Regions from separate parts of the Psychrobacillus sp. FSL K6-1415 genome, predicted to be linked through region 2. Evidence: a T-box and tRNA genes for the amino acid it is inferred to sense, from the RefSeq annotation. Region 2 holds a T-box; the other holds one or more tRNA genes.
The links. A T-box is a leader RNA that pairs with one kind of tRNA and senses whether it is charged. The one in region 2 lies ahead of trpS (tryptophan--tRNA ligase), so its partner is inferred to be a tRNA-Trp.
Positions count from the first base shown of each region.

Region 1: it has a tRNA-Trp gene. The T-box ahead of trpS (tryptophan--tRNA ligase) is inferred to sense a tRNA for this amino acid. The anticodon was not compared.

Region 1 covers NZ_JBBOOQ010000001.1:3,231,710-3,239,453, reverse strand. The annotation lists rRNA gene MKY60_RS15700 (23S ribosomal RNA) at 1-2,166, shown strand, start outside; rRNA gene rrf (5S ribosomal RNA) at 2,284-2,399, shown strand; tRNA gene MKY60_RS15690 (tRNA-Asn) at 2,408-2,482, shown strand; tRNA gene MKY60_RS15685 (tRNA-Ser) at 2,488-2,579, shown strand; tRNA gene MKY60_RS15680 (tRNA-Glu) at 2,604-2,678, shown strand; tRNA gene MKY60_RS15675 (tRNA-Val) at 2,849-2,924, shown strand; tRNA gene MKY60_RS15670 (tRNA-Met) at 2,961-3,035, shown strand; tRNA gene MKY60_RS15665 (tRNA-Asp) at 3,039-3,114, shown strand; tRNA gene MKY60_RS15660 (tRNA-Phe) at 3,252-3,327, shown strand; tRNA gene MKY60_RS15655 (tRNA-Thr) at 3,337-3,412, shown strand; tRNA gene MKY60_RS15650 (tRNA-Tyr) at 3,420-3,503, shown strand; tRNA gene MKY60_RS15645 (tRNA-Trp) at 3,514-3,587, shown strand; tRNA gene MKY60_RS15640 (tRNA-His) at 3,613-3,688, shown strand; tRNA gene MKY60_RS15635 (tRNA-His) at 3,723-3,798, shown strand; tRNA gene MKY60_RS15630 (tRNA-Gln) at 3,800-3,871, shown strand; tRNA gene MKY60_RS15625 (tRNA-Gly) at 3,878-3,952, shown strand; tRNA gene MKY60_RS15620 (tRNA-Cys) at 3,965-4,038, shown strand; tRNA gene MKY60_RS15615 (tRNA-Leu) at 4,074-4,156, shown strand; gene MKY60_RS15610 (SRPBCC family protein) at 4,448-4,900, shown strand; gene MKY60_RS15605 (VOC family protein) at 5,123-5,518, shown strand; gene MKY60_RS15600 (DUF1801 domain-containing protein) at 5,653-6,033, shown strand; gene MKY60_RS15595 (SRPBCC family protein) at 6,026-6,487, shown strand; gene MKY60_RS15590 (VOC family protein) at 6,629-7,000, opposite strand; gene MKY60_RS15585 (alpha/beta fold hydrolase) at 7,141-7,744, opposite strand, start outside.
Region 2 covers NZ_JBBOOQ010000001.1:1,151,357-1,173,657, forward strand. The annotation lists gene MKY60_RS05305 (metal-sulfur cluster assembly factor) at 117-437, shown strand; gene MKY60_RS05310 (Crp/Fnr family transcriptional regulator) at 622-1,317, opposite strand; gene MKY60_RS05315 (ATP-dependent Clp protease ATP-binding subunit) at 1,501-3,636, shown strand; gene MKY60_RS05320 (YjzD family protein) at 3,879-4,067, opposite strand; gene MKY60_RS05325 (beta-ketoacyl-ACP synthase III) at 4,232-5,167, shown strand; gene fabF (beta-ketoacyl-ACP synthase II) at 5,196-6,431, shown strand; gene MKY60_RS05335 (ABC transporter ATP-binding protein) at 6,855-7,844, shown strand; gene MKY60_RS05340 (ATP-binding cassette domain-containing protein) at 7,841-8,788, shown strand; gene opp4B (oligopeptide ABC transporter permease) at 8,790-9,752, shown strand; gene MKY60_RS05350 (ABC transporter permease) at 9,783-10,691, shown strand; gene MKY60_RS05355 (oligopeptide ABC transporter substrate-binding protein) at 10,755-12,602, shown strand; gene trpS (tryptophan--tRNA ligase) at 12,842-13,834, opposite strand; T-box leader at 13,890-14,103, opposite strand; gene MKY60_RS05365 (DUF3899 domain-containing protein) at 14,152-14,499, opposite strand; gene MKY60_RS05370 (peptide ABC transporter substrate-binding protein) at 14,737-16,452, shown strand; gene opp3b (oligopeptide ABC transporter permease) at 16,635-17,567, shown strand; gene opp3C (oligopeptide ABC transporter permease) at 17,567-18,586, shown strand; gene MKY60_RS05385 (ABC transporter ATP-binding protein) at 18,602-19,666, shown strand; gene MKY60_RS05390 (ABC transporter ATP-binding protein) at 19,666-20,598, shown strand; gene MKY60_RS05395 (putative glycoside hydrolase) at 20,926-22,134, shown strand.

The DNA of each region.
Region 1 (7,744 bases), 2.1 Mb from region 2:
ACTTACTGGAGGTCCGAACCCACGCACGTTGAAAAGTGCGGGGATGAGGTGTGGGTAGCGGAGAAATTCCAATCGAACCTGGAGATAGCTGGTTCTCTCCGAAATAGCTTTAGGGCTAGCCTCAAACGTTAGAATCTTGGAGGTAGAGCACTGTTTGGACTAGGGGCCCATCCCGGGTTACCGAATTCAGACAAACTCCGAATGCCAATGATTTATGTTTGGGAGTCAGACTGCGAGTGATAAGATCCGTAGTCAAGAGGGAAACAGCCCAGACCACCAGCTAAGGTCCCAAAGTATTTGTTAAGTGGAAAAGGATGTGGCGTTGCTTAGACAACCAGGATGTTGGCTTAGAAGCAGCCATCATTTAAAGAGTGCGTAATAGCTCACTGGTCGAGTGACGCTGCGCCGAAAATGTATCGGGGCTAAACAAATCACCGAAGCTGTGGATTGATACCTTTGGTATCAGTGGTAGGAGAGCGTTCTAAGGGCGTTGAAGTCAGACCGGAAGGACTGGTGGAGCGCTTAGAAGTGAGAATGCCGGTATGAGTAGCGAAAGACGGGTGAGAATCCCGTCCACCGTATGACTAAGGTTTCCTGAGGAAGGCTCGTCCGCTCAGGGTTAGTCGGGACCTAAGCCGAGGCCGATAGGCGTAGGCGATGGATAACAGGTTGATATTCCTGTACCACCAAACCACCGTTTGAGTAATGGGGGGACGCAGAAGGATAGGGTAAGCATGCTGTTGGTTATGCATGTCCAAGCAGTAAGGTGTGAATGTAGGCAAATCCGCATTCTATAACATTGAGCTGTGATGGCGAGGACGTATGTCCGGAGTTCCTGATTTCACACTGCCAAGAAAAGCCTCTAGCGAGGTGATAGGTGCCCGTACCGCAAACCGACACAGGTAGTCGAGGAGAGAATCCTAAGGTGAGCGAGAGAACTCTCGTTAAGGAACTCGGCAAAATGACCCCGTAACTTCGGGAGAAGGGGTGCTCTTTTGGGTGCATAGCCTAGAAGAGCCGCAGTGAATAGGCCCAGGCGACTGTTTAGCAAAAACACAGGTCTCTGCAAAACCGTAAGGTGAAGTATAGGGGCTGACGCCTGCCCGGTGCTGGAAGGTTAAGAGGAGTGCTTAGCGCAAGCGAAGGTGCGAATTGAAGCCCCAGTAAACGGCGGCCGTAACTATAACGGTCCTAAGGTAGCGAAATTCCTTGTCGGGTAAGTTCCGACCCGCACGAAAGGCGTAACGATCTGGGCACTGTCTCAACGAGAGACTCGGTGAAATTATAGTACCTGTGAAGATGCAGGTTACCCGCGACAGGACGGAAAGACCCCGTGGAGCTTTACTATAGCTTGATATTGAATTTTGGTGCAACTTGTACAGGATAGGCAGGAGCCTTAGAGCCCGGAGCGCCAGCTTCGGAGGAGGCGTCGGTGGGATACTGCCCTGGTTGTATTGAAATTCTAACCCATACCCGTAACCCGGGTAGGAGACAGTGTCAGGCGGGTAGTTTGACTGGGGCGGTCGCCTCCTAAAGTGTAACGGAGGCGCCCAAAGGTTCCCTCAGAATGGTTGGAAATCATTCGAAGAGTGTAAAGGCAGAAGGGAGCTTGACTGCGAGACCTACAAGTCGAGCAGGGTCGAAAGACGGGCTTAGTGATCCGGTGGTTCCGCATGGAAGGGCCATCGCTCAACGGATAAAAGCTACCCCGGGGATAACAGGCTTATCTCCCCCAAGAGTCCACATCGACGGGGAGGTTTGGCACCTCGATGTCGGCTCATCGCATCCTGGGGCTGTAGTCGGTCCCAAGGGTTGGGCTGTTCGCCCATTAAAGCGGTACGCGAGCTGGGTTCAGAACGTCGTGAGACAGTTCGGTCCCTATCCGTCGTGGGCGTAGGAAATTTGAGAGGAGCTGTCCTTAGTACGAGAGGACCGGGATGGACACACCGCTGGTGTACCAGTTGTTCTGCCAAGAGCATCGCTGGGTAGCTATGTGTGGACGGGATAAGTGCTGAAAGCATCTAAGCACGAAGCCCCCCTCAAGATGAGATTTCCCATTACGCAAGTAAGTAAGATCCCTCAAAGACGATGAGGTAGATAGGTTCGGGGTGGAAGCGTGGCGACACGTGCAGCTGACGAATACTAATCGATCGAGGACTTAACCAAATTTGTTTAACGTAACAATGTCGTTTATCCAGTTTTGAGAGTACAAAAAAGTATAAAAAAAGCTTGAATTAATTTCTAGTTTTGTTATAATAAATATTGTCTTTCAAATTAATAATGTCTAGTGATGATGGCGAAGAGGTCACACCCGTTCCCTTACCGAACACGGAAGTTAAGCTCTTCAGCGCCGATGGTAGTTGGGGGTCTCCCCCTGTGAGAGTAGGACGTCGCTAGGCTGTATTATTCCGAAGTAGCTCAGTGGTAGAGCAATCGACTGTTAATCGATCGGTCGTAGGTTCGAGTCCTACCTTCGGAGCCATTTTAGGAGAGCTGTCCGAGTGGCCGAAGGAGCACGATTGGAAATCGTGTAGGCGGGTTAAACTGTCTCAAGGGTTCAAATCCCTTGCTCTCCGCCAGATAAGTTTTCTACATAAAAGTATGGCCCCTTGGTCAAGCGGTTAAGACACCGCCCTTTCACGGCGGTAACACGGGTTCGAATCCCGTAGGGGTCACCATTTATTTCAATTTATTTGACAAAGAGATACGAAGCTTATCTTATGTAAAATTAGGAGAAGCGAGTAGATCAAGGAAGCAAATGAGAGAATGAAGGAGCGTACTTATGTACGTGACTGATTGAACGAATGAAGCTGAAGCAGAGATTCGAAGCTTATCGTAATTTTACCCAGGAGGATTAGCTCAGCTGGGAGAGCATCTGCCTTACAAGCAGAGGGTCGGCGGTTCGAGCCCGTCATCCTCCACCATTTCTTTAAGAAATAAATTAGTAAGCATTCTATTGTCGCGGGGTGGAGCAGTGGTAGCTCGTCGGGCTCATAACCCGAAGGTCGCAGGTTCAAATCCTGTCCCCGCAACCAAATGGTCCCGTGGTGTAGCGGTTAACATGCCTGCCTGTCACGCAGGAGATCGCCGGTTCGATCCCGGTCGGGACCGCCATTTATTTTATTTGAGATTTGAGATAAGCAAGAAGATCGAGGAAGCGATTGAGTGATGGAAGGAGCGTACTAAAGTACGTGACTGACTGAACGAATGAAGCTGACAAAGAGATTCGCAGCCTAGCACAAATCGAAGTAGGCTCAGTAGCTCAGTCGGTAGAGCAAAGGACTGAAAATCCTTGTGTCGGCGGTTCGATTCCGTCCTGAGCCACCATATTTATACGCCGGAATAGCTCAATTGGTAGAGCAACTGACTTGTAATCAGTAGGTTGAGGGTTCAAGTCCTTTTTCCGGCACCACTATACTGGTGGGGTAGCGAAGTGGCTAAACGCGGCGGACTGTAAATCCGCTCCTTCGGGTTCGGCGGTTCGAATCCGTCCCCCACCACCAGTTTTTATTTAGGGGCATAGTTTAACGGTAGAATAGAGGTCTCCAAAACCTTTGATGTGGGTTCGATTCCTACTGCCCCTGCCAAATTATAAGTTAACTTTGAATAATGGCGGTTGTGGCGAAGTGGTTAACGCACCGGATTGTGATTCCGGCATTCGTGGGTTCAATTCCCATCAGTCGCCCCATATTCCTTAGTAGTTAGCTCTTTTTTTATTTGTGGCGGTCGTGGCGAAGTGGTTAACGCATCGGATTGTGATTCCGACACTCGGGGGTTCAATTCCCCTCGTCCGCCCCATTGGGGTATAGCCAAGCGGTAAGGCAATGGATTTTGATTCCATCATGCCCTGGTTCGAATCCAGGTACCCCAGTTTTTTGCGGAAGTAGTTCAGTGGTAGAACACCACCTTGCCAAGGTGGGGGTCGCGAGTTCGAACCTCGTCTTCCGCTCCATTACTTAATTATGGCGGCATAGCCAAGTGGTAAGGCACAGGTCTGCAACACCTTTATCACCGGTTCAAATCCGGTTGCCGCCTCCAAATTTTATAATAACTGCCTAGTAGTATTTTATTTTGCCGGTGTGGCGGAATTGGCAGACGCGCGGGACTCAAAATCCCGTATCCTCTGGATGTGTCGGTTCGACCCCGACCACCGGTATTATTATGTGTTTTACGTCAATTCAATATACGTAAAATTAAAGACACCCGTTAACACTGTTAAATCAGCGTTAACGGGTGTCTTTTGTTGTAGAGAGAAAAAGAAAGCGTTTTGAACTGAACTTCCACAAGCATCAAAAATAACCTAGTCCTAAAAGGAATTTAAGAGAAGGTTAAGTTGAATAATAATCTGTATTACTGTCATAATATCTCTGGAGCCTTTATTAAGACGTTAACAATGCGGTGATCATAGTATGATATACTTTAGTAAACATTTTGGAGGGCTATCCGCTTGAGTACTAACTTTGAAGTGAAAAGAACTACCCACCTTTCTAAGCAACAAGTATATGATGGTTTGATTGATTTGGATGCTGCTAATTACTGGATGCAGGGCCTTGTAGGTATTGAACGATTGGATGTTGGACTAATGCAAGTGGGCAGTGAGTGGAAGGAATCAAGAAAGATGTTTGGACAAGTGGCTACGGAACATTTTGAAGTTGTTGAACTCAATGAGCCAGATAAAATTGTTCTTCGCTGTGATGGTAAGAAAGGAACAACTGGTAAAGGAGAATATATTTTTACCTATAAAGTAACTTCATCTGATAACCTTACGGAGATAAAGTTAATGGGAGAAATAAAAGGTCTCACAGGTATAACTAAACTTTTTGGTAAAATGATGGCGGGCACCTTTAAAAAAGCTTCTGCAAAGGATTTAGACGCATTGATAGCATTTTTAGAGAGATAATTAGTAGCAGCAGTCTTAATATGTTTTAGTGATCCTAGTTATAAAATCTGTTAACAGTCATGTAGATATTCTTCAAGTCAATTTAGATTGAAAATTTTAACTAGTAAGCACTATATGGAATTGATTTAATTTTCAATCTTTATTACAATGATGAAGAAGGTTTGCGAGTTTTTAATGGTACAAGCTATTTAAATCTAAAATGAATCAAATTGGGGGAGAAATATGGGGAGATTAGTTCATTTTGAAATTCATGTGGATGACATGGACCGTGCAAAGAAGTTTTATGGAGAAATATTTGGGTGGACATTTGAAGACTGGACTGATTATGCGGGGCTTCCTTATTTTGGGGCTATTACTGGCGATGCAAGCTCGCCTGGTATTGATGGGGCTTTAATGAAACGTCAAACACCTCCACCAGAACAACATCAGCCTATGAATGGCTTCTCTTGTACATTGGGCGTGGAAGATTACGATTCAACAGAAACTAAAATACTTGAGTATGGTGGACAGGTGGCAATGCCAAAGTATGCTCTGCCTGGAATGGCTTGGCAGGGATATTATTCTGATACTGAGGGTAATGTTTTTGGGATTCATCAGCCTGATAAGAATGCAAAGTAAATTCTATAAAGTAAGGTAGCTTATTCCTGCGTTTGAGATTTCTCTGATCTCGAACGCATTTTTAAATTTTAAAAAGATTATTGTATGGATAACATATCATGGCAAAAGTTATATAGTAGAATAGGTGATACTTAGTGGATAAACCAAAGAGAGCAATTATAGATGTAGATACGTTTATTCTGAATTTACCAGATGATATTCAGAGCATTACAAAGGTTTTAAGAGAAATAATTTTAACTGCTTCACCTGCTCTTGTAGAAGAATATAAATGGTCGATGCCTAACTATTCATATAAAGGGTTAGTTTGTTATCTACAAACAGCTAAAAAGCATGTTAATTTAGGTTTTCATAAAGGAAATGAACTTGTAGAAAAAGACATAAATAATTTATTACAGGGTTCGGGTAAAACAATGAGACATATTAGGATTACAAAAATGGATGATATCCAATCAGAAACTTTTATCTCTCTTATTCAAACTGCTATTACCTTAAATGAAGGAGAATTTAATGACTAATTTTGATGAATTATCAACTGTGAGTGTAGGAATGCTAATAAGAAAGCCAGTGCAGGAGGTATTCGAAGCTTTTATTGATCCAACTATTACGACAAAATTTTGGTTTACAAAGAGTAGCGGGAGATTAGAAAAAGGAAGACGTATTCGTTGGGAATGGGAGATGTACGGAGTTTCAGCTGAGTTCGATGTGCAGGAAATTGAACAAAATAAGCGGATTCTAATCCAATTCGATGATGAAACAACTGCTGAATGGCTATTTACCCAAAGAGAATCAGAAGGAACATTTGTCGAAATTAAAAATTATGGCTTCAAGGGTAATCTAACTGAAATAGCAAATCAAGTAATAGATTCAACCGGTGGCTATACAATTGTTCTTTGTGGCCTTAAAGCATTGCTGGAGCATAATATAAAGTTAAATTTAGTCGCTGATAAGTTTCCTGATGCAAACGTGTAAAATGATGAAAGTAAAAGCAGGCTCTTCTATAGGAGCCTGCTTTTCATAATTTGAACAAATGAACCACATTGCATTTCTTCGTACCTGTCTCAAAAGAGTAAAGCACTTTTTGGTTAGGTTTGGAGGCCATTAATATAAAATTTATCTATGTTGATCTAGAAGAATCTGATTGCCATCTGGATCTTCGATTGTAAAATGTGCAGGACCAACTGTAGTTTCATCAGCTTCGGTCTGAAATTTTATTCCTTTTTGTTTAAGCTGATTTTGAAGTTCACGAACGTCAGTGAAAGATTCTAGGTTTTCCGCGTTGCTATTCCATCCTGGATTAAAGGTTAAAATATTTTTTTCAAACATTCCTTGAAATAAACCGATAATGGTATCTTCATTTTTCATAATTAACCAATTTTGAGTAATCTCCCCTCCAAGAGTTTGAAAACCAAGTTTTTCATAAAAATCTTTTGAAGCATTAATATCTTTAACATTTAAACTTAAAGAAAATACACCTAGTTTCATGTTTCTCCACCTCTCATAATTAATAACTGAAAATTATATCAATTATAAGTATAGAGTAGTCTAATAATATTTACTATACAAAAAGGTTCACAAGATAGCTTAGTAAGCTTTCCTGTGAACTTATTTCTTATAAAGCTTATCTATCCGACAAACTGTTTTATAAGGTCGTTAAACTTTACTCGTTCTTCCCAGAAAAGCCCATGGCCGCTGTAATGAAAGGGGACGAGATGTGAATTTTTTATTGTTTGATTTAGTATTTGAGCTTGTTCATATGGGATCACCTTATCATGTACTCCATGAACGATTAATGTAGGGACTGATATTTTGGGGAGATCTGCATTGAGGTTTTCATCCCTCAAGGTGTTGATGATTGCTGCGGTAGACCACCCTGCTGCTTGTAATCCTAACCCAGTAAACCAATTAGAGAATGGAGCTGTAATATATTGAAAGAAAAAAGTATCTGTTACTCCTTGCATCATTTTGGGGCGGTCATTTAATGCTTCTGTAAGTAGAGTATTCGCAGTTTCCTTTGTAAATCCAGTGGGAGCCGCGGCATCTATTAAAATTAGTTTTGACACACCAAAAGCATGGCGAGCAGTATAGCGTATAGCGATTGCTCCTCCAGTCGAATGGCCGATTAGTGTAAAATTATCAAGTTGGAGCGTTCGGACTACGGCGTGAATGTCATCTGCTAGTCTGTCGTAATTGTAGCCATTCATAGGTTTATCAGATTTTCCAAATCCT
Region 2 (22,301 bases):
CAATCGGCGAATTACAGGCTGTTTATTATCACCATTTCCTCTGATTTTCTTTTGAAAAGTTGAGGTGGTAGTATTTCCGCCTGTTAAACCGGAATAGAATAGAGGAGGTTTTCAAAATGAGTCAAGATACAGAGCAAGATATGAAGGATAGTATGATGGCCGCTCTTGAGAATGTTATCGACCCTGAACTAGGTATTGATATTGTCAATTTAGGTTTAGTATATGATGTACAATTAGCAGATGAAGATATTGCAAAAGTTACAATGACATTAACATCCATCGGATGCCCAATGGGTCCACAGATTGTCGATCAAGTAAAAACTGCTCTTGGTGAACTACCTGAAGTAAAAGATACAGATGTAAATATTGTCTTCAACCCACCATGGTCAAAAGACAATATGTCCCGCTACGCTAAAATAGCTCTTGGGGTAAGGTAATAAAATATACAGTATATATTAAAAGTCGAATCATCCAAGATTCGACTTTTAATATGGAGTTCAACTAAATCTAAACTGATTACCTCCCACAGCAACTTGAAGTAAACCCAACCCATTCCGAACTCAACCAAATAAAATCTTACCAATAAAAAAAGCCACTGAAATATTTCAGCAGCTTCGTATACTAGTCAATCCGACAAATATGAAGTGGGCAGTTATCACATTCTACTTCCGTTCGTAAAAACTGTAAATCATGAATCGTAATCATTCCCTTGTCTAAAGATAGCACATCTTTTTTCTTTAGATCATTTAAAATTCGGTTTACGACCTCTCTACTTGTCGCACAGAAGTTGGCTAACTCCTGATTGGTCATAGCATAGTCAATGAGAATGCTTCCATCCTCCCGTTTGATCCCATAAGTATTTGTTAATCGTATTAATGTGGATAATAAAGCACCCTTTTTCCCATGAAGCAACAAGTCTCTAAAGCGAGTCTCGTTTTTCAAACTATGCATTTGCATTACTTGAATCCATTCCATCATGAGAGACGAACAATCTGATAAGTATTTTTCCAACGTTGTGCGTGGTAATACTAATAATTGAGTTGTTTCTATCGCATTAGCTGAGACAGAATGATAAATAGTTTCGCAGAAAATAGATGTTTCTCCGATAAATGTATTATTTCCTGTAATTCGTAAAGTCAACATCTTACCGCTCTCAGTATCCTTACTAATGCGTACTGTACCTGTTTTGATGAGGTAGACATCTTCTGCACTTTCACCTTCTAAGAAAACAGGACGATCCTTATCTACTTTTAAGTTGGTTCCAAATTGTTCGAACAGTGCATGTATACCCTGTGAATTGGAGCTATGTTCATTCATAAATATTACTTCCTTTCCTTCATTCACATTCGTTTTCATGTGCACTTTCTTATATAATAGCATATTTAGAAGATATATTAGAGAAATACTATTGGCCATATTTCTTTACAAAGTTATTATTAAGGACTTATACTTATAATAGTCAAAGAAGGTCAAACTAATTTCATAAGGAGAGGTTTGCATATGCAAATGAAACAACAAGATGAAAAAAGTCCTTTAGAAACGTACGGTAGAAATCTAGTAACTGCAATTAAAGAGGGGAAAATGGATCCTGTTATTGGTCGCGATCAAGAAATTAGAGATGTTATTCGTATCCTTTCAAGAAAAACGAAAAATAATCCTGTACTAATTGGAGAACCAGGGGTAGGGAAAACAGCTATTGTAGAAGGTTTGGCACAGCGAATTGTGCGTAAAGATGTACCAGAAGGATTGAAAGAGAAGGAAATCTTTGAGCTTGATATGAGTTCCTTAATCGCCGGTGCAAAATATCGAGGGGAATTTGAAGAACGTCTTCAAGCGGTATTAAAGCAAGTGAAAGATAGTGAAGGACAAATTATTTTGTTTATCGATGAAATTCACACAATAGTTGGTGCTGGAAAATCTGATGGTGCAATGGATGCTGGGAATATGCTTAAACCAATGCTAGCACGAGGTGAGCTACATTGTATTGGAGCTACGACACTTGATGAATATCGAATGTATATTGAAAAAGATCCAGCTTTAGAAAGACGCTTTCAGCAAGTAATGGTAAGAGAACCTTCAATAGAAGATACAGTATCTATTTTACGTGGACTTAAAGAACGCTTTGAGCTACATCATGGTGTGCGTATACATGATCGAGCAATCGTTGCAGCAGCCGAGCTTTCTAATCGCTATATTACAGAAAGGTTTTTACCTGATAAAGCAATCGACTTAGTCGATGAGGCATGTGCAATGATTCGAACAGAAATCGATTCAATGCCACAGGAACTCGATGAAGTTACAAGAAAAATGATGCAGCTTCAAATTGAAGAACAAGCATTAATGAAAGAAAAAGATGATGCAAGTAAGAAAAGACTAGAACAACTGCGTAAAGATTTGAAAGAACTAGAGGCTTCGACTAGTGAAATGCGAAATAAATGGCAATTAGAAAAAGAAGCCATTCAAGTAATACAGCAAAAACGAGAAGTACTGGATCGCTATCGTCGAGAATTAGAAGAAGCTGAAAACCAATACGACTTAAACAAAGCTGCTGAGCTTCGTCACGGGAAAATTCCTACATTAGAAAAAGAACTTCAAGTATATGAAAATCAAATCAATGAAGATTCAGAAACACGGTTACTGCGCGAAGAAGTAACGGCAGAAGAAATTGCCTCAATCGTATCCAGATGGACGGGAATTCCTGTTACGAAACTTGTTGAGGGCGAAAGAGAAAAACTTTTAAGGCTGAAAGAAACACTAGGAGAGCGCGTAGTGGGACAAGACCAAGCAGTTCAATTAGTTACAGAAGCTGTGTGGCGTGCAAGAGCGGGTATTAAGGATCCAAATAAACCAATTGGCTCTTTTCTATTCTTAGGACCTACTGGTGTTGGAAAAACGGAACTTGCTAAATCACTAGCAGCTAACTTGTTTGATTCTGAGGAGCACTTTATCCGTATTGATATGTCTGAATACATGGAAAAACATAGTGTTTCCCGTTTAGTTGGCGCACCGCCAGGATATATAGGTTATGAGGAAGGTGGCCAATTAACCGAAGCTGTACGAAGAAATCCATACTCAGTAGTGTTGCTAGATGAAATAGAAAAAGCGCATCCAGATGTTGCTAATATTTTATTGCAATTGATGGACGATGGTAGAATTACAGATAGCCAAGGAAGAATTGTTAACTTTACGAATACCATTGTTATTTTGACTTCCAATATTGGTTCAGTATATTTAGCGAATACAACTGGGGAAGTCTCTGAACAAGAAGAAAACCTTGTTATGAGTGCATTACGTGAGCATTTTAAACCGGAATTATTAAACCGATTAGATGACATCATTATGTTCCACTCATTGACAACTCACCACTTTATTCAAATTACGGAAAAATACGTGAAACAACTTCAAAAACGATTACAGCAACAAGAAATTGAGTTACAGGTGGATAGCTCAGTGACACAGTGGATTGTTGAAGAAGGAACAGATGCTGCATTTGGAGCGAGACCATTAAAGCGTTACATCCAACGTTATTTAGAAACAGCAGTGGCCAAACTTCTAATTGGAGGTACCGTCCTTCCCGGCAGCAAAATAGTGGCTAAAATGGAAGAAGATAAACTAAAAATATCGATTGAGAGCTAATTGGAAAATATACCATAGATAACTCACCTATAAATAAATTGTGGTTTATCTATGGTTTTTTGATGAAAAGAAAATATGCTTTAGCACCAAGCTTTCTCGTATAGCCGATGATCCCTCTCGTGTATATGAGCGTTTCTATCTTGAATAGCTTATAATCGCTTTCATATAAAAATGGACATGCAAAATCCACAGGAATTTTAGGGATATAAAAAAAACAGCCTCCCAAGTAGGAAGGCTGTTTTTTAGTGATGTGCTTTAGCTACTGGTTCGTTTGGAATGATTGCAGCAATGATTAAAACCATAATTGCAACTGGAATGGACATGATAATACCATTCATGAATACAAACTCAACGTTTTGAACGGAACTTACTACGTAATTTAACATAGAAACTAAAAGTACTGACCAGACAAATGTCATTATATATTGCATGTAATTTCACCTCAGGCGCTAATTTTATATATGTATCATACCATAGCATAGCATATTACAAAAGAATATTTGGTAAAAGAAACTCTGTTGTTGAAAAATATACATAAATTCGTTATTATTGATACCAGGTACTAATAATAGATTATAAGAAAAGAGGAACATTCATGAATGCAGGAATAATTGGTTTAGGTACATATGCACCTGAACATATTTTGACAAATGAAGACCTTGAGAAAAGAATGGATACATCTGATGAATGGATAAGAACGATGACTGGTATAGAAGAACGTAGAATTGCAGACTCAGAAGAAAACACTTCTCATATGGCGGTGAAAGCTGCAAAAGAGGCAATAAAAGATGCAGGAATTACTGCAGATCAAATTGGCTTAATTATTGTAGCAACGGTCACTCCAGATCGACCATTTCCAAGTGTTTCAACTATGCTACAAGAACAACTTGGTGCAACAAATGCTGCTGCAATGGATTTGTCGGCAGCATGTGCAGGATTTATATATGGGATAGTAACAGCGAAGCAATTTGTTGAGTCTAATACTTACTCACACGTGCTTGTAGTCGGAGTAGAAAAACTATCTAAAATTACTAATTGGGAAGATAGAAACACAGCAGTTTTGTTTGGAGATGGTGCTGGCGCTGCGATAATAGGTAAAGTTTCTGAAGGTCGTGGTATTTTATCCTTCGAACTTGGTGCTGATGGTAGTGGAGGCAAGCATTTATCGCAAGAAGGTCCGCATCTTCAAATGAACGGACGAGAAGTTTTTAAATTTGCTGTAAGACAAATGGGTGAATCTGCCGTAAATGTAATAGAAAAAGCTGGATTAAATAAAGAAGAAATTGACATGTTAATTCCACATCAAGCCAATATCCGTATAATGGAATCTTCTAGAGAAAGACTAGGGTTACCTATTGAAAAAATGTCTAAAACGATTCATAAGTATGGTAATACATCTTCGGCTTCCATACCTCTATCTTTAGATGAAGAAGTGAAAAATGGTAAAGTAAAAGACGATGATGTCATTGTAATGGTTGGTTTTGGTGGTGGTTTAACTTGGGGCGCAATTGCACTAAAATGGGGAAAATAAACTTACAATTTGGAAGGATGAATAATTCATGACGAAACGCAGGGTAGTAGTAACTGGTTTAGGCGCTGTTACACCACTAGGTAATGATATTGAAACAACGTGGTCGGGTATAAAAGAAGGTAAATCTGGTGTAGGTATGCTAACAAGGCTAGATGCATCACAATTTGCAGCTAAGGTTGCAGCTGAAGTGAAAGATTTTGATATTGAAAAGTATATCGAAAGAAAAGAAGCACGAAAAATGGATCGTTTTACCCATTATGCATTAGCTGCATCTATCATGGCGGTGGAAGACGCAAATCTTACAATTACAGAAGAAGTGGGTCTTCGGACAGGAGTGTGGATTGGCTCTGGGATTGGTGGAATGGAAACTTATGAGGCTCAATTTCGTGTCTTCTTAGAAAAAGGAGCACGCCGAGTTAGCCCATTTTTTGTTCCAATGATGATTCCAGATATGGCAGCAGGGCAAGTGTCAATTCATTTTGGCGCGAAAGCTATTAATTCATGCTCGGTAACTGCTTGTGCATCCGGTACAAATTCTATTGGAGATGCATTTAAGGTGATTGAACGTGGAGATGCAGACGTAATGATTACAGGTGGTGCAGAATCTCCAATTACTCACATGTCGGTAGCAGGATTTGTATCAAATACAGCACTTACGTTAAATACTAATCCGGAAAAAGCTTCTCGTCCATTCGATGCCGATCGTGATGGATTTGTAATTGGAGAAGGTGCAGGGATTATTATTTTAGAGGAATATGAACATGCTGTTGCTCGTGGTGCGAAAATTTATGCAGAAATTATCGGATATGGTTCCACAGGTGATGCGCATCATATTACGGCTCCAGCTCCGGGTGGAGAAGGTGCAGCACGTGCGATGAAACAAGCATTAGAGGATGCCACAATTACACCGGAGCAAGTCGGTTATATAAATGCACATGGAACGAGCACTCCTTATAATGATCATTTTGAAACAATGGCAGTGAAAACTGTTTTTGGAGAGCATGCATATAAACTTGCGATGAGTTCTACAAAGTCAATGACGGGTCATCTTCTAGGCGCCGCTGGTGGAGTGGAAGCAATTTTCACTGTTTTAGCATTAAAAGAAGGAATTTTACCACCTACGATGAATCTAGAAACTCCAGATCCAGAATGTGATTTAGATTATGTGCCAAATGCCGCTAGAAAAGCGGAAATTGAGTTCGCTATGAGTAATTCATTAGGTTTTGGTGGACATAATGCAAGTATTTTATTTAAAAAAATATAAATTCTTCTCAAAAAGCATTTCCAAGTAAAATTTGGAAATGCTTTTTTATATATTGATATTTCATTGCTTTAAAGCGCTGGAACACTATTGTTTTAGAGGGAGAATAACATCTTATTAATATAATTTGTTGAAACATGACGAATGGTTAATATCTCAAAAAAATAATTTTAACTATTAAAAGAGATCCAAATGTATTGATTTTACTAGATTTATAGCATGACTAAATATTCAAAAAAGACCAAATTGAGTAAATAATAAAAAAATAATATTGCGATTGTAATAAAACTGTAATAGACTTTATCTTAAGAATTAAATAAATAGAAAAATGTAAAAATTTAATAAGTAAATATCTAGCTAAATTAATAGTTTAGACAAGCGATGATTGAAAGGAGTAATAAGGTGAACAACTTAGATCAGCTTTTAATGATACAAGACCTACATACTGGTTTTCGCATAAAAGATACATATTACGATGCGGTTGATGGTGTATCCATCACCTTAAGAAAAAATGAAATACTTGCAGTAGTTGGTGAATCAGGTTGTGGGAAATCTACTTTAGCAACTTCTATCATTGGATTGTATGATCATAACAAGACAAGAGTCCAAGGAGAAATTCTTTATAAGGGGAAAAACCTTGCGCTGTTGGAAGAGGAAAAGTTAAACGAAGTTCGTGGGGAAGAAATAGGAATGATTTTCCAAGACCCGCTATCTGCTTTAAACCCATTAATGAGAATTGGAGAGCAGATAGAAGAAGGACTTGTGTATCATACTAAAATGTCAAAACAAGAGCGAAATAACCGAGTTTTAGAGCTGTTAAAACAAGTAGGAATACCCAACCCAGAGCGAATTTCTAGACAATTTCCCCACCAACTTTCGGGTGGGATGAGACAACGTGTTATTATTGCGATCGCTATTTCTTGTAAACCGAATATCATTATTGCTGATGAACCAACAACTGCACTTGATGTTACTATTCAAGCTCAGATTTTGGATCTGTTGAAAGAGCTTCAAAAGGAAACTGGAGCAGGTATCATATTAATCACACATGATTTAGGTGTAGTAGCAGAAACAGCAGACCGTGTTGCGGTTATGTATGCAGGTCAGGTTATTGAAGAGGCTCCTGTGGAAGAGTTATTTGCAAATCCTAGACATCCTTACACACGTTCTCTACTAAATTCTATCCCTCAAATGAATAGTGAGAATGAAAAGCTCCAAGTAATACAAGGGATGGTCCCATCATTAGTAAAATTACCGAGAGTAGGATGTAGATTCGCAGATCGTATTCCGTGGATTCCTGCAGAGGCACATGAGGAAAATCCAACTATGCATGAAGTATCTCCGGGTCATCTTGTTAGATGTACATGCTGGCAACACTTTCACTTTGAGAGTGAAAAAGGAGGTAATTCTCTATGAGTTTCATGCAAATTAAGGACTTAAAAGTGCATTACCCTATCCGTGGAGGATTTTTCAATACAATAGTGGACAATGTGTACGCGGTAGATGGAATAAGTCTAGAATTTGAAAAAGGGAAAGCGTACGGATTAGTAGGTGAATCAGGCTGTGGGAAATCTACAACAGGAAAATCTATTATAGGATTAGAGAAAATTACATCTGGAAGTATTATTTATGAAGGTGAAAATGTTACAAACAAAGCTAGAGGCAGAAATTCAGCTTATAACCGAGACATCCAAATGATTTTCCAAGATGCGCATTCTAGTTTGAATCCCCGTAAACGAGTACAGGATATCATCGCAGAACCTATTCGGAACTTTTTAAAGCTTTCTCCTGGTGAAGAAAGAAAAAGAATTAATGAATTACTAGCAATTGTAGGTATGAACGAGGAAGCAAGACTTAAATATCCACATGAATTTTCAGGTGGACAAAAGCAGCGTATCGGTATTGCTAGAGCGATTGCCAGTAATCCTAAACTTATTATTGCAGATGAACCAGTATCGGCACTTGACTTATCAGTTCAAGCACAGGTTTTAAACTTCTTAAAAGATATCCAAGAGGAGTTTGGGTTAAGTTTCTTATTTATATCCCACGATCTTGGAGTAGTCAAACATATGTGTGATAATATCTCGATTATGTACAAAGGGCGTTTTGTAGAGTCCGGTAATAGGAAAGACATTTATACAAATCCTCAACATATATATACAAAGAGATTACTTTCGGCAATTCCGGAGGTAAATCCAACAAACCGCGAAGAGCGAAAGAAAATTCGAAGAGCGGTAGAAGTAGACTATTTAGCGAATCATCATGATTATTATGATGAAAATGGAAGAGTATTTGATTTACAAACTATTTCCGAAACACATCAAGTAGCAACAAATGCTCAGAATAAAGGGGGCATGTAGTATGTGGAAAACAATAATTAGACGAATTCTTATCATGATTCCACAATTATTTGTACTTAGTCTTTTAATATTTATTATGGCAAAGTTTATGCCTGGTGACCCTTTCACTGGACTAATCACTCCACAAACTGATCCTGCTAGGCTCGAGGAGCTTCGGATTAAAGCTGGTTTCTATGATCCATGGTATGTCCAATATGTGAATTGGATTGGAAATGCATTCCAAGGAGACTTCGGACGAAGTTACACATTTAACGTGCCGGTAGCTAATTTAATCGGAGACCGTGCAATGCATACATTATGGTTATCTTTACTTAGTGTCTTTTTACTATATTTAATCGCTATTCCTTTAGGTGTATTATCTGGTAGATACCACGATTCATTCCTAGACAAATCGATTGTTTTCTATAGTTTTATCGTATATGCAATACCAACATTCATTTTGGGGTTGATCAATCTGTTCTTCTTCGGTTATGAACTAGGTTGGTTCCCAACAAGTGGGACGGTAGATATCAAATACGACTCAGGTACGCTCGGCTACTTATGGAGTAAGTTCTACCATATATTATTACCAGCCATTACCTATGCTTTACTTGCTACTACAGCAATCATTCAGTATTTACGTACGGAAATTATCGATTCGAAAACGATGGATTATGTTCGTACCGCAAGAAGTAAAGGTATTCCTATCAACAAAGTATACTCACGTCACATATTCCGTAACTCATTGTTACCGATTGCAGCATTCTTAGGTTTCACGATCACTGGACTTTTAACCGGATCTATCTTTATTGAAACCATTTTTGGGTATCCAGGTATGGGTAAATTGTTCATTGAGGCAATAAGTGGGCGTGATTATAGTGTAATTACAGCACTTGTTATGCTTTTTGGATTCTTAACATTATTAGGAAGTCTATTATCCGATATCATCATGAGCATTGTTGACCCTCGAATTAGGATTGACTAACAAAAATAATGGATAAGGAGAGTCCAGAACATGAAAAATACTGAAGCTATTGAACCAACCAAAGAGATGAAAGCAAGCTCTCCCACGACAGGTTTTCAAGTTATAGCGCGGGAGTTTATGAAAGATAAACTAGCTATGTTCTCGCTTATATCGTTAATTATTGTGATTGGAGGAATCTATTATTGGGCCGCCCAAATAGACCAAACACAATTGATGCGAATAAGTTTACGAGACAAGCTAGCAGAACCAGGAGAAAAATTCTGGTTAGGAGCAGATAAAGGTGGACGTGATATCCTTGGACAATTAATAGTAGGTGCACGAAACTCTTTGACAATTGCAATTGCAGTTACGCTCATAACTGGTTTTATAGGTGTTGTAATTGGTTTAGTGACAGGCTATTTTGGAGGATGGATTGATAATATCTTCATGCGCATTATCGATTTCTTCATCACTATTCCGACATTAATGATCATTATTGTATTTGTAACTATGGTTCCAAAATATACTATTTTCACGTTTATTTTGATCATGAGTGTATTTTTATGGGTTAGTACTGCGAGGCTTATTCGAAGCAAGGCACTAACTGAAAGTAGGAGAGATTATATTAGTGCTTCGAAAACGTTAGGTACAAATAATTTCGTCATTATTTTCAAAGAAATGATGCCAAATTTAAGCTCTATATTAATCGTAGAAATGACCTTGAACTTTGCAGGAAATGTAGGATTAGAAACTGGACTATCGTTTTTAGGTTTTGGTTTACCACCCTCTACACCAAGTTTGGGGTCACTTGTAAGCTATGCGTTCGATCCATTCATTATGGAAAATGCATGGTGGAACTGGTTACCGGCAGCATTACTAATCTTATTACTTATGTTAGCGATCAATTACGTTGGTCAGGCCATTCGACGATCTGCTGATGCACGTCAACGTCTTGGTTAAAAGTTGTTATTAGACGCAAGTGCGTTTGATATATATAAAGAGATAAAAAAAGGAGGAAAAAGAATGAATAAAAAGCTTATAGCTCTATTGGCACTGCTGTTAACTCTTATGTTAGTTCTTGCCGCTTGTAATTCAGATGATGATTCAGCAAAACCTGCTGATGAGCCGGACAAAACAGAAGAGGATGCAGTTAAAGAAGATCCAGAAGAAGGTGCAGAAGAAGATGCTGAACAACCTGCTTCAGATGATTTATTTCCAGTAGTATTGGATAATGAAGGAGAAGCTATTGAAGGTGGAACTTTACAAGTTGCATTAGTAAACGATTCTCCATTCCAAGGTATTTTCGCTTATGTACTATATGAAGATGCTTATGATGATGAGATTATGCAATTTGCTAGTAACTCACTTTTTGATACTGATGGAGATTTCCTTTTAACTGATACTGGTATTGCTTCATTAACAGTAGATGGAGATAATAATAAAGCAACAATTAAAATTAGAGAAGGGGTAAAATGGTCCGATGGAGAACCCCTTAAAGTTGAAGACTTAATCCAACCATACCTTATTATCGGTCACCCTGATTATGCTGGAGTTCGTTATGATTCTGATTTCCAAAATATCGTTGGTGCTGTAGAATACCATGATGGAAAAGCAGATACAATTTCTGGTTTGAAAAAAGTGGATGAAACTACGTTAGAAATTTCGTTTAACAAAGTATCGCCTGCAATTTACTCGGGTGGAGATGGACTATGGGGCTATGCTGAACCAAGTCATATTTTAAAAGATATTCCTGTTGCAGAACTACTTGAACATGACGCAATACGTAAAAACCCAGTTACTTTAGGGGCATTCAAATTCGAAAAAATCGTTCCAGGTGAGTCTGTACAATTTGTACGCAATGAGCACTACTGGAAAGGTCAATCAAAACTTGATGGTGTAATTGTTAAGACTGTTCCAAGTTCATCAGCTGCTAAAGCTATTGAGACTGGTGAGTACGACATGGCGCTTTCATTCCCAACGAGCGCATATGAAAATATAAAAGATCTTGAAAATATTACACTCCTTGGTCGTCAAGAATTATACTACTCTTATTTAGGATTCAAACTTGGTAAATATGATTATGACGCAAGTCTTGCAATTACAAATGAAGCAGAAGCAAAAATGGGTGACAAAGTATTACGTCAAGCAATGGGTTATGCTTTAGACGTTGAGCAAGTTAATGAAGTATTCTACTTCGATTTACGTGAACGTGCTAACTCTCTAATCCCACCTGTTTTCAAATCTTTCTATGATGGTTCATTAGAAGGATATAACTATGACGCTGAAAAAGCTATTAAACTTTTAGACGACGCTGGTTATAAGGATACAGATGGCGATGGTCTTCGTGAAAACCCTAAAGGGGAAAAATTATCAATCAAACTTGCTGCAATGGCTGGTGATGAAACTCAAGAACAAGTAATCTCTTATTACTTACAAAATTGGGGTGAAGTTGGTTTAGATGTACAATTAGCTACAGGTCGTCTAATCGAATTCAACACATTCTACGATAAAGTCCAAGCAGATGATCCAGAAATTGACGTCTTTATGGGCGCATGGGGTACGGGTACAAACCCATCTCCAGCTGGACTATACTCTAAAACAGCAGTTTATAACTTCAGCCGTTACACATCAGATGCTTTAGAAGGTCTATTAACTGATATCGATTCTAAGGACGCACTTGATCCTAAGTTCCGTTCTGATAAGTTCCGTGAATGGCAAGAATATATGGCAGATGTTTCTGCTGTTATTCCATTACAATTCCGTTACGAGTTACGTCCAATTAATAATCGTGTGAAAAACTATGACTTCGGTCATGAAACAGAAATCGATCCTTACGAGATCGAGTTACTTGCTGATACTCCAGTAAAATAGTATATAAAAAAACCGCTGCTAAATGAAAGTTTAGCAGCGGTTTTTCATATAGTCTTATAAGGATGTGATACTAATAAGACTATTAATATTTTTAATCAGTTATGGAATAGCAGTAATTAGCTGCTCTCACTTAGTACTCTATTTAAACTTCTTATCACTAGGATACTCATGGAGATCTGTACTAATGTACATGATAGAGTCAACAGACTTTTTATTTTTATGCCTAGCCTTACTATCTATTACCGGTGTAGTCTTCTTCCGAGGCCCACTGCGGCTTCCATCTTAGTCAATGTATCATTTGCAATAGACTGTGCTTTTGTAGCTCCTAAGTCTAGAATTTCATCTAGTTCAGAAGAGTTTAGCAACTGCTCATATCTTTGTTGAATAGGAGTAAGATGATCGATTATAACATCAGCTACAGAAGCTTTAAAGTCTCCATATCCTTTTCCTTCATATTTCTGTACAAGTGTAGAAATTGAAATGTCCGTTAGAGCGGATTCAATGGTTAATAGATTGGAAACTCCGGGTTTGTTTACAGGGTCGAATGCAACGATACCTTCAGAATCTGTAACAGAGCTTTTAATTTTCTTTTCAATTTCCTTTGGACTATCTAAAAGGCGTATCGTAGCTTTTTGATTTGGATCTGATTTACTCATTTTCTTTAGTGGGTCTTGTAAGGATTTGATACGAGCCCCATTTTTAGGTAACTGTATTTCAGGAATTGTAAATACCTCTCCGTAACGTTTGTTGAACCTTTCAGCTAAGTCACGTGTCAATTCAACATGTTGGGTTTGATCATCTCCAACCGGTACGATATCTGTTTGGTACAAAAGTATATCTGCTGCCATTAATGGAGGATAAGTTAACAATGCAGCAGAAACAGCATCTTTACCAGTAGACTTATCTTTAAATTGAGTCATTCTTTCTAATTCACCGATATAAGAGATACATTGCATAATCCATCCTGCCTGTGCATGCGCAGGAACTTCAGATTGTATAAATAATGTAGACTTTTTCGGATCAATACCGACAGCAATATATAACGCTGCTAAGGATCGGATATGATCGCTCAATTCTTTTGGGTCCTGTGCAATTGTAATGGCATGTTGATCTACAATACAAAACACGCAGTCAAAATCATTCTGTAATGCAGTGAACTGCCTAAACGCACCGATGTAATTCCCGAGAGTAATAATACCTGTTGGCTGTACGCCTGAAAAGATTTTCTTCATTTTTCGAATCTCCTTTTCTTTGTTTAGAAAATAAAAAAACATCATGCATCCCTATAAAAGGGACGAATGATGTTAAATCCGTGGTACCACCCAGCTTGCTAAAATAATTAGCCACTCTTCTTCGTAACGTGAAGGGGACGGTATATGCTACTTACTTTCACATATACTGCTCAGAAGCCCATTCCATTTAAAGTATGATCTGTTTACAGCAACCACAGACTCTCTAAGCATACGTAGGTAAATGTACTTTTCTTCCTCAAAGCTCATTATTTTGTTTTGATTATTATATATAGAAGGAACTCAAAAATCAAGTACTCCTAGTAACTATAATAAATGAATAAAGCGATACACATACAAAATAAGCTAGAGAGACCTAATGCAATAATTGGCTTATGTGGAAAAGAAAATATCTGAGACGGTAACCGCATCTGTTCTGCCTCTTTTTTCATATGTTTAGGGGTAAAGACTTTACGTGTACTTTCAGTAAAAAAGTCAAAAAAGCCACCTGATACGACATATGTCATTAAACCAACAAAAGTAATTGATCCACCAACAAAAAAGGACATGTTTATGTAAGGGACGAGTTGAATATTTTTATAAACTAAAAGCATTAGCGCAAAAATAATTACCTGACAGCCAAGAAAGTATATCAATTTTTTTTTCATATTTCACCTCTATCAATTTTAAATTATAAAATAGACTCAGAAAATATGCAAAAAATTGATTATTTAAATTAACAAAAATAAACAATTTCTTTTCCAAACATTCACAATTGTTAGGACAATGTAATGATTTTGTTACACTATTGTAAAAATATTTAAAAAAAACCTGTACAAGCTCAAAAGAAAATGTATAATAAATATTGTAATGAATTTTTCTGAATATTTAAGGAGGTTATTTTTTTGAAGAATAGCAAGCTAGTATGGCTTTTAAGCCTACTGTTAGTTGTTGGTCTATTCCTAGCTGCTTGTGGTGGCGACGATGATGCTAAAGATACAACTACAGACACAGACGATAAAGATGCAACAACTGAAGAACCAGAAGTAGCAGCAGATGAGGAACAAGTTTTAAACTTGATACAAACTGCTGAAATTCCAACAATGGACTCAGCTCTAGTAACTGATGCAGTTGGTTTTGACCTACTTAACAACGTAAACGAAGGTTTATACCGTTTAAGTCAAGAAAATGTTGCTATACCAGCACTTTCTGATGGAGAACCAACAGTTTCTGAAGATGGATTAGTTTATACATTCACATTACGTGACTCTAACTGGTCTGACGGTACTCCGTTAACTGCAAATGACTTTGAATTTGCATGGAAACGTGCTATGAACCCAGATACTGCATCTGAATACGGTCCATACATGATGTCTGGCGTTATTAAAAACGCTACTGCTATTTCTAATGGAGAAGCTGAATACACTGAGTTAGGTGTTAAAGCGCTTGACGAAAAAACATTAGAAGTAACGCTTGAAAAACCAATTCCTTACTTCTTATCACTTATGTCATTTGGAACATTCTTACCACAAAATGAAGAATTCGTTACAGCGCAAGGTGAAAACTATGCGAAAAATTCTGATGCACTTTTATACAATGGACCATTTACTTTAGCAAAATGGGACGGAACAGGTTTATCTTGGCAGCTGCTTAAAAACGAGCAGTACTGGGATAAAGAAACTGTAAAACTTACTGAAATTAATTATGATGTAGTGAAAGAAACTGCTACTCGAGTTAATCTATATACAAATGGAGAAAAAGATCGTACTACACTAGATGGTGAGTATGCAATGCAATATGCTGCTGATCCAGAACTATTATTAGAAGGTGAAGCAACAACTTTCTACTTCAAATACAACCAAGAACGTCTTGGTGAAAAATCTCCACTTGCTAACGTAAATATTCGTGAAGCAATTTCTAAAGCGTTTAACAAAGAAGATTTGGCCGCTGTAGTATTAGCAAATGGTTCTAAAGCAGCATACTCTTTCGTACCAAGTGAATTTGCATTCGATGAAGATGGAAATGATTTCCGTGAAGTTAATGGAGACATGGCTGTATTTAATGTAGACGAAGCAAAAGCTGCATGGGACAAAGGTTTAAAAGAACTAGGTGTTACTGAACTTACTTTAGAAATTCTTGGTGGAGACACTGAACTTTCTAAAAAAATGGATGAGTACTTCAAAGCTCAATTAGAAGGGAACTTACCAGGTTTAACTATTACTCTTAAAGAAGTTCCATTTAATGTTCGTTTAGATCTTGATACAAACCAAGATTATGACATTCAAGTTGCAGGATGGGGACCAGATTACCAAGATCCGTTCACATTCTTAAGCCTATGGGAAACTGACGGCGGTAACAACCAAATGTCATACTCAAATCCAGAGTACGATCAATTATTACAAGATATTAATGGTTCGTTAGCTCTAGATTTCCCAGCACGTTGGGAAGCAATGGCTAAAGCTGAAAAAATTATCGTAGACCAAGATTTTGCAGTTGGACCGATTTACCAACGCGGAAATATGATTCTACAAAAACCGTATGTTAAAGGTATAATAACTCATCCTTTCGGTGGAGATTATAGCTACAAATGGGCATATGTAGAAGGTAAAGAAGCAAATTAAGTTTTAAAATCTCATAGTTAGAGAGTATATGGTTCCTAATGGATCATGTACTCTCTTTTTAAATGAATCTGAATTCACCAAATATTTAATAATAATAATTGATTTTGACAATTACCCGTGTTTTCTGTTTATATATATTAGTAGCATATTAAACTAAAATTATTTTTCTAGGAGGTGCAAAGATGGCAAAATATATTACTCGTCGTGTTTTTTATATGTTTATAACGTTTTTCCTGATAGCGACTGCAACATTCTTTTTAATGAAGACGCTTCCAGGATCCCCGATTAGCTCTGCTTCAAAACTATCCCCTACGCAACTTGCGGTAGTTGAAGCGAAATATGGGTTAGATCAACCGATTCCAGTACAATATGCAAAATATATGTTGAATTTGGCGCAAGGCGACTTAGGTAACTCATTTCAATTTAAGAATGCTAGCGTAACAGATTTAATAGTAGATCGTTTAGGACCATCTATGTTACTTGGAACTCAAGGTTTAGTGCTTGGTGTGGCAATAGGTATACTATTAGGTATGATTGCAGCATTAAGACAAAATACTATTTGGGATTATGGTAGCACATTTGTGGCTATCATCGGTATATCTATTCCATCTTTCGTTTTTGCAACTTTTCTTCAATATTGGTTAGCTGTTAAATGGCAACTATTCCCTGTCGGTTTATGGAAGGATGGCTGGATGTCCAGCGTACTCCCATCTATTGCTTTAGCAATGGGACCACTTGCAACTGCGTCTCGATTTATAAGAACGGAAATGATTGAGGTTTTAAGCTCAGATTATATTACTCTAGCAAAATCTAAGGGTGCCAATGGTTTCGAAATAGCATTTAAGCATGCTTTCCGAAATGCTTTGATCCCGTTAGTTACTGTTCTAGGGCCATTAGCAGCAGGATTATTAACAGGATCCCTTGTTATTGAACAAATCTTTGCAATACCTGGTATCGGAGAGCAATTTGTTAAATCTATTATGTCGAATGACTTCTCTATCATTATGGGAACAACATTATTCTTCTCTGCGTTCTTAATTGTCGTAATATTCTTAGTAGATGTACTATATGGCATCATCGATCCACGTATTCGTTTGTCAGGAGGTAAAGATTAATGAAACACGACTTACAAAAACCACCTGCTGATTCCTTTGAGAGAATTCAAATTGACGCTAGTCAAGCGGAGCGCATTACAAAACCGAGTTTAAGTTTCTGGCAAGATGCATGGCTACGAATTCGCAAAAATAAAGCTGCGATAGTTAGTATGTTCATTCTGGCTATCATTATCATCATGGCTTTTGTTGGACCAATGATTAGTCCTCATGATGCGGAAACACAAACTATTACTCACGCTAATTTACCTCCAAAAGTTCCAGGAATTGAAAAACTTGGAATAATGGATGGCGTTGGCACTCTTGCAGGAAACGAAGTAGACTTATATGAAATGAAAAAAGTAGATACGTACTATTGGTTTGGTACGGACGGTTTAGGTAGAGATATGTTCTCACGTGTTTGGGAAGGTACTCAAATCTCTTTATTTATCGCTTTTGTGGCAGCTGTAATAGATATGGTAATTGGAGTTGCGTACGGTGGTATTTCTGGTTATTACGGTGGACGTGTAGATGACATTTTACAACGTATAGTAGAAATACTATATGGTATTCCTACACTTGTAATTGTTATCCTCATGCTGACATTTATGGAGCCAGGTATAACAGCGATTATTATTGCGATCACCATCACCGGATGGATTGGTATGTCTCGTATAGTACGCGGTCAAGTATTAAAATTCAAAAACCAAGAGTTTGTATTAGCATCCCGTACATTAGGTGCAACAAATGGTCGTATTATTACCAAACATATTCTACCTAATATATTAGGTATTATCATTATCAATACAATGTTTACTATTCCAAGTGCGATTTTCTTTGAAGCATTTTTAAGCTTCATTGGATTAGGTCTGCAACCACCGGCAGCATCGTTGGGTACTCTTATTAATGATGGTTACAAATTGATTCAATTCCAACCACATATTTTATTGTTCCCAGCTATTATTATTAGTTTACTAATGATTGCATTTAACTTACTTGGTGATGGATTACGTGACGCACTTGATCCAAAAATGAAAGACTAATAGGAGGAAAGCATAATGGAAAAGATATTAGAAGTTAATGACCTAGAGCTTTCCTTCCATACATTTGCTGGTGAAGTTAAAGCCATCCGTGGTGTTAACTTCGACTTGAAAAAAGGAGAAACACTTGCAATTGTAGGAGAGTCTGGTTCTGGTAAGTCAGTTACAACGAAGGCAATTATGCGTTTATTGCCTGAATCAAGTTCAGAATTTAAAAATGGTCAAATTTTATTCAATGGAAAAGATTTGACTAAGCTATCGGATAAAGAGATGCAAAAGATTCGAGGGAAAGATATTTCGATGATCTTCCAAGATCCAATGACTTCTTTAAATCCAACGATGACAATTGGTAACCAAATCATGGAACCAATTTTAAAGCACCAGAAGGTTAGTAAAACAGAAGCACGTAAAGTGGCAATTGATCTTTTACGCTTAGTAGGTATGCCTAAACCAGAAGCTCGTATTAAACAATATCCTCACCAATTCTCAGGTGGGCAACGTCAACGTATTGTAATCGCTATTGCTTTAGCATGTAATCCACAGATTCTTATCGCGGATGAGCCTACAACTGCTTTAGATGTAACAATACAAGCACAAATTTTAGAATTAATGAAGGATCTACAAAAGAAAATAGATACATCTATCATTTTCATTACACATGACCTTGGGGTTGTTGCTAATGTAGCAGATAGAGTCGCAGTAATGTATGGGGGAAAAATTGTAGAAATTGGAACTGTCGATGAAATATTCTACAACCCTCAGCATCCGTATACTTGGGGCTTACTGAGTTCGATGCCATCACTGGATACAGCAGAAGCAAAATTATATGCAATTCCGGGAACTCCTCCTGATTTATTGTATCCTCCAAAAGGCGATGCATTTGCTCTACGTAGTGATTATGCATTAAAAATAGATTTAGAAGAAGCACCGCCGTTCTTTAAGGTAAGTGATACGCATTCAGCAGCAACATGGTTGTTACATCCAGATGCACCAGAAGTAGAACCACCACTAGCAATTGTAGAACGTATGAAAAAGTTTCCAGGCAGTCGCTATTATGAAGGAACGGAAGGAGGTACTTACTGATGGCTGAAAAATTACTAGAAATTAAAAATCTTAAGCAGTATTTCAATCAAGGTAAGCCTAATGAAGTTCGCGCTGTAGATGATATCAGTTTTGATATTTACAAAGGGGAAACACTTGGACTAGTTGGAGAATCTGGTTGTGGTAAATCCACAACAGGTCGTACAATTATCCGTCTTTACGATGCAACAGATGGACAAGTAATTTATGATGGTATAAATGTACATGATAAAAAATCAAAAAAAGATTTAAAGTCATTTAACCGTAAAATGCAAATGATTTTCCAAGATCCGTATGCATCTTTGAATCCTCGTATGAAAGTACTGGATATTATTGCAGAAGGTCTAGATATTCATGGACTTGTTAAAAATGCAAAAGAACGCAAAGAACGTGTGGTTGAATTATTAGAAACAGTTGGTCTGAATCGTGAGCATGCAGATCGTTATGCACATGAATTTTCTGGTGGTCAACGTCAACGTCTAGGTATTGCGAGAGCATTAGCAGTTAACCCAGAATTTATCATTGCTGATGAGCCAATCTCTGCACTAGATGTTTCTATTCAAGCGCAAGTAGTAAATTTACTAAAAGAATTACAAGAAGAAAAAGGCTTAACTTATTTGTTCATTGCACATGATTTATCTATGGTTAAATACATTTCCGATCGTATTGGTGTAATGTATTTTGGGAAACTAGTAGAACTAGCTCCTGCTGAGGACCTATACAATAATCCAATGCATCCATACACACAATCATTGTTGTCAGCAATACCACTTCCTGATCCAAATTATGAGCGTACTCGTGTACGTAAATCATATGATCCTGCCTCTCATAATTATCAAGATGGAGAAGAGATAGCGATGCGAGAAGTAACACCTGGGCATTTTGTTTATTGTTCAGAAAAAGAGTTTGCAACTTTACAAGCTATTTCAAATTGATAAGTATAATAAATCAACGACCATTCATCCAGAATGGTCGTTATTTATTGAAGAAAATATAAGATTTCTCTACCTAATTTATAGTGGAACCGTAAACATTAATCTCTGCTCTAGGTACTATCTAACTTATCCCGCTGGATAATGATTTATTAAAATGTGACTAAAAAATTATATACTGAAAAGGTTTAAAACAAGTATTTATGGGTACAGACAGAGTAATCTTAATAAACTCTAGTAATTTATCTTACTTTTGGACTAATGGCACTTTCTTTCATAGATTCAACTTGTTAGAATAGAGTGACTTATAGGAAAGGGATTTTTAAATATATGAAAAAACATCTAAGAATAATAGCCTCTGCATCGATTGCAATGACCGTATTATTGCCTGGAGCAGTTAGCGCAGAAACTAGTTTGTTTTCAAAAGATTTTTCAACTAAGGAGTATAGCTTTCAAGCAATAGACGAATCTCTTATTTCCTCTTCTAAATTATTTGTTTATGATTCTGGATTGACGTTCAATTATCCAGATGCTGTAAGAGGCGTATATGTAACCGGACATTCCGCAGGAGGAGAACGTTTTAATGATTTATTGAATTTAATGGATACTACGGATCTTAATGCCATGGTTATAGACATTAAAGATGATTTCGGTAATCTTACATACGTTCCAAAAGAGGATTCCCCTCTGACCAAATACGATATAGGTAAACCATACATAAAAGATCCAAAGACAATGTTGAAGAAAATGGAAGAAAAAGAAATCTACCCTATTGCTCGTGTCGTTATCTTCAAGGATACTGAGCTTGCAGAGAGCAAACCTGAATGGTCATTTGTAGAAGGTTCATCAGTTTGGAAAAATGGGCGGGGTGAAGCATTCGTTAATCCATTTATGAAAGAAGTATGGGATTATAATGTAGAAATTGCAATCGAAGCTGCTAAAATGGGCTTTAAAGAAATTCAATTTGACTATGTTCGTTTTCCTGAAGGATTTGAAAAAAGAGAAAATACTTTGAAATACTCTATGGGGGAGTATGAAACTTCCGAATTAGATTTGGTTCAACGTAGAGTTTCAGCGGTTACAGATTTTGTAGCTTATGCAAAAGAAAAGCTTAAACCATATGGTGCGCAATTATCAGTTGATATTTTCGGTTATTCAGCCACTTTACCAGAAGCCCCAGGAATTGGTCAAAATTTCAACAAAATTTCTGAAAATGTAGATGTTATTTCCTCTATGATTTACCCAAGTCATTGGACTTCTTATTTCGGAATTGCTAAACCAGATTTAGAACCATATAGATTAGTGCAGGAATATGCAAAAGTTGAAAATGCAAAACTAGCAGAGCTTGAAAATCCTCCAGTTTCTAGACCATGGCTACAAGATTTTACAGCTTCCTATTTGGGGGCAGGTAATTATCAACAATATGGTAAAGATGAAGTAGAGGCGCAGATTAAAGCGTTAAGTGAAGCTGGTATAAAAGAGTATTTGTTATGGAATGCAGGCAACAAATATTCTAAAGGGGTAAATTATACGCCTTAAGGATAAGGTAAAACTAAAATGATTCAAGAAGTAGGATGAAATTTAATCCTACTTTTTTTTCTTTTTTGAAACCTTTTTACATTCTGAACGTACTATTAAGTATAACAGATATTTTCATTAAGTATCACTAATTGAGAATGCTATTTTTTATAATAGAAATGTTTAAG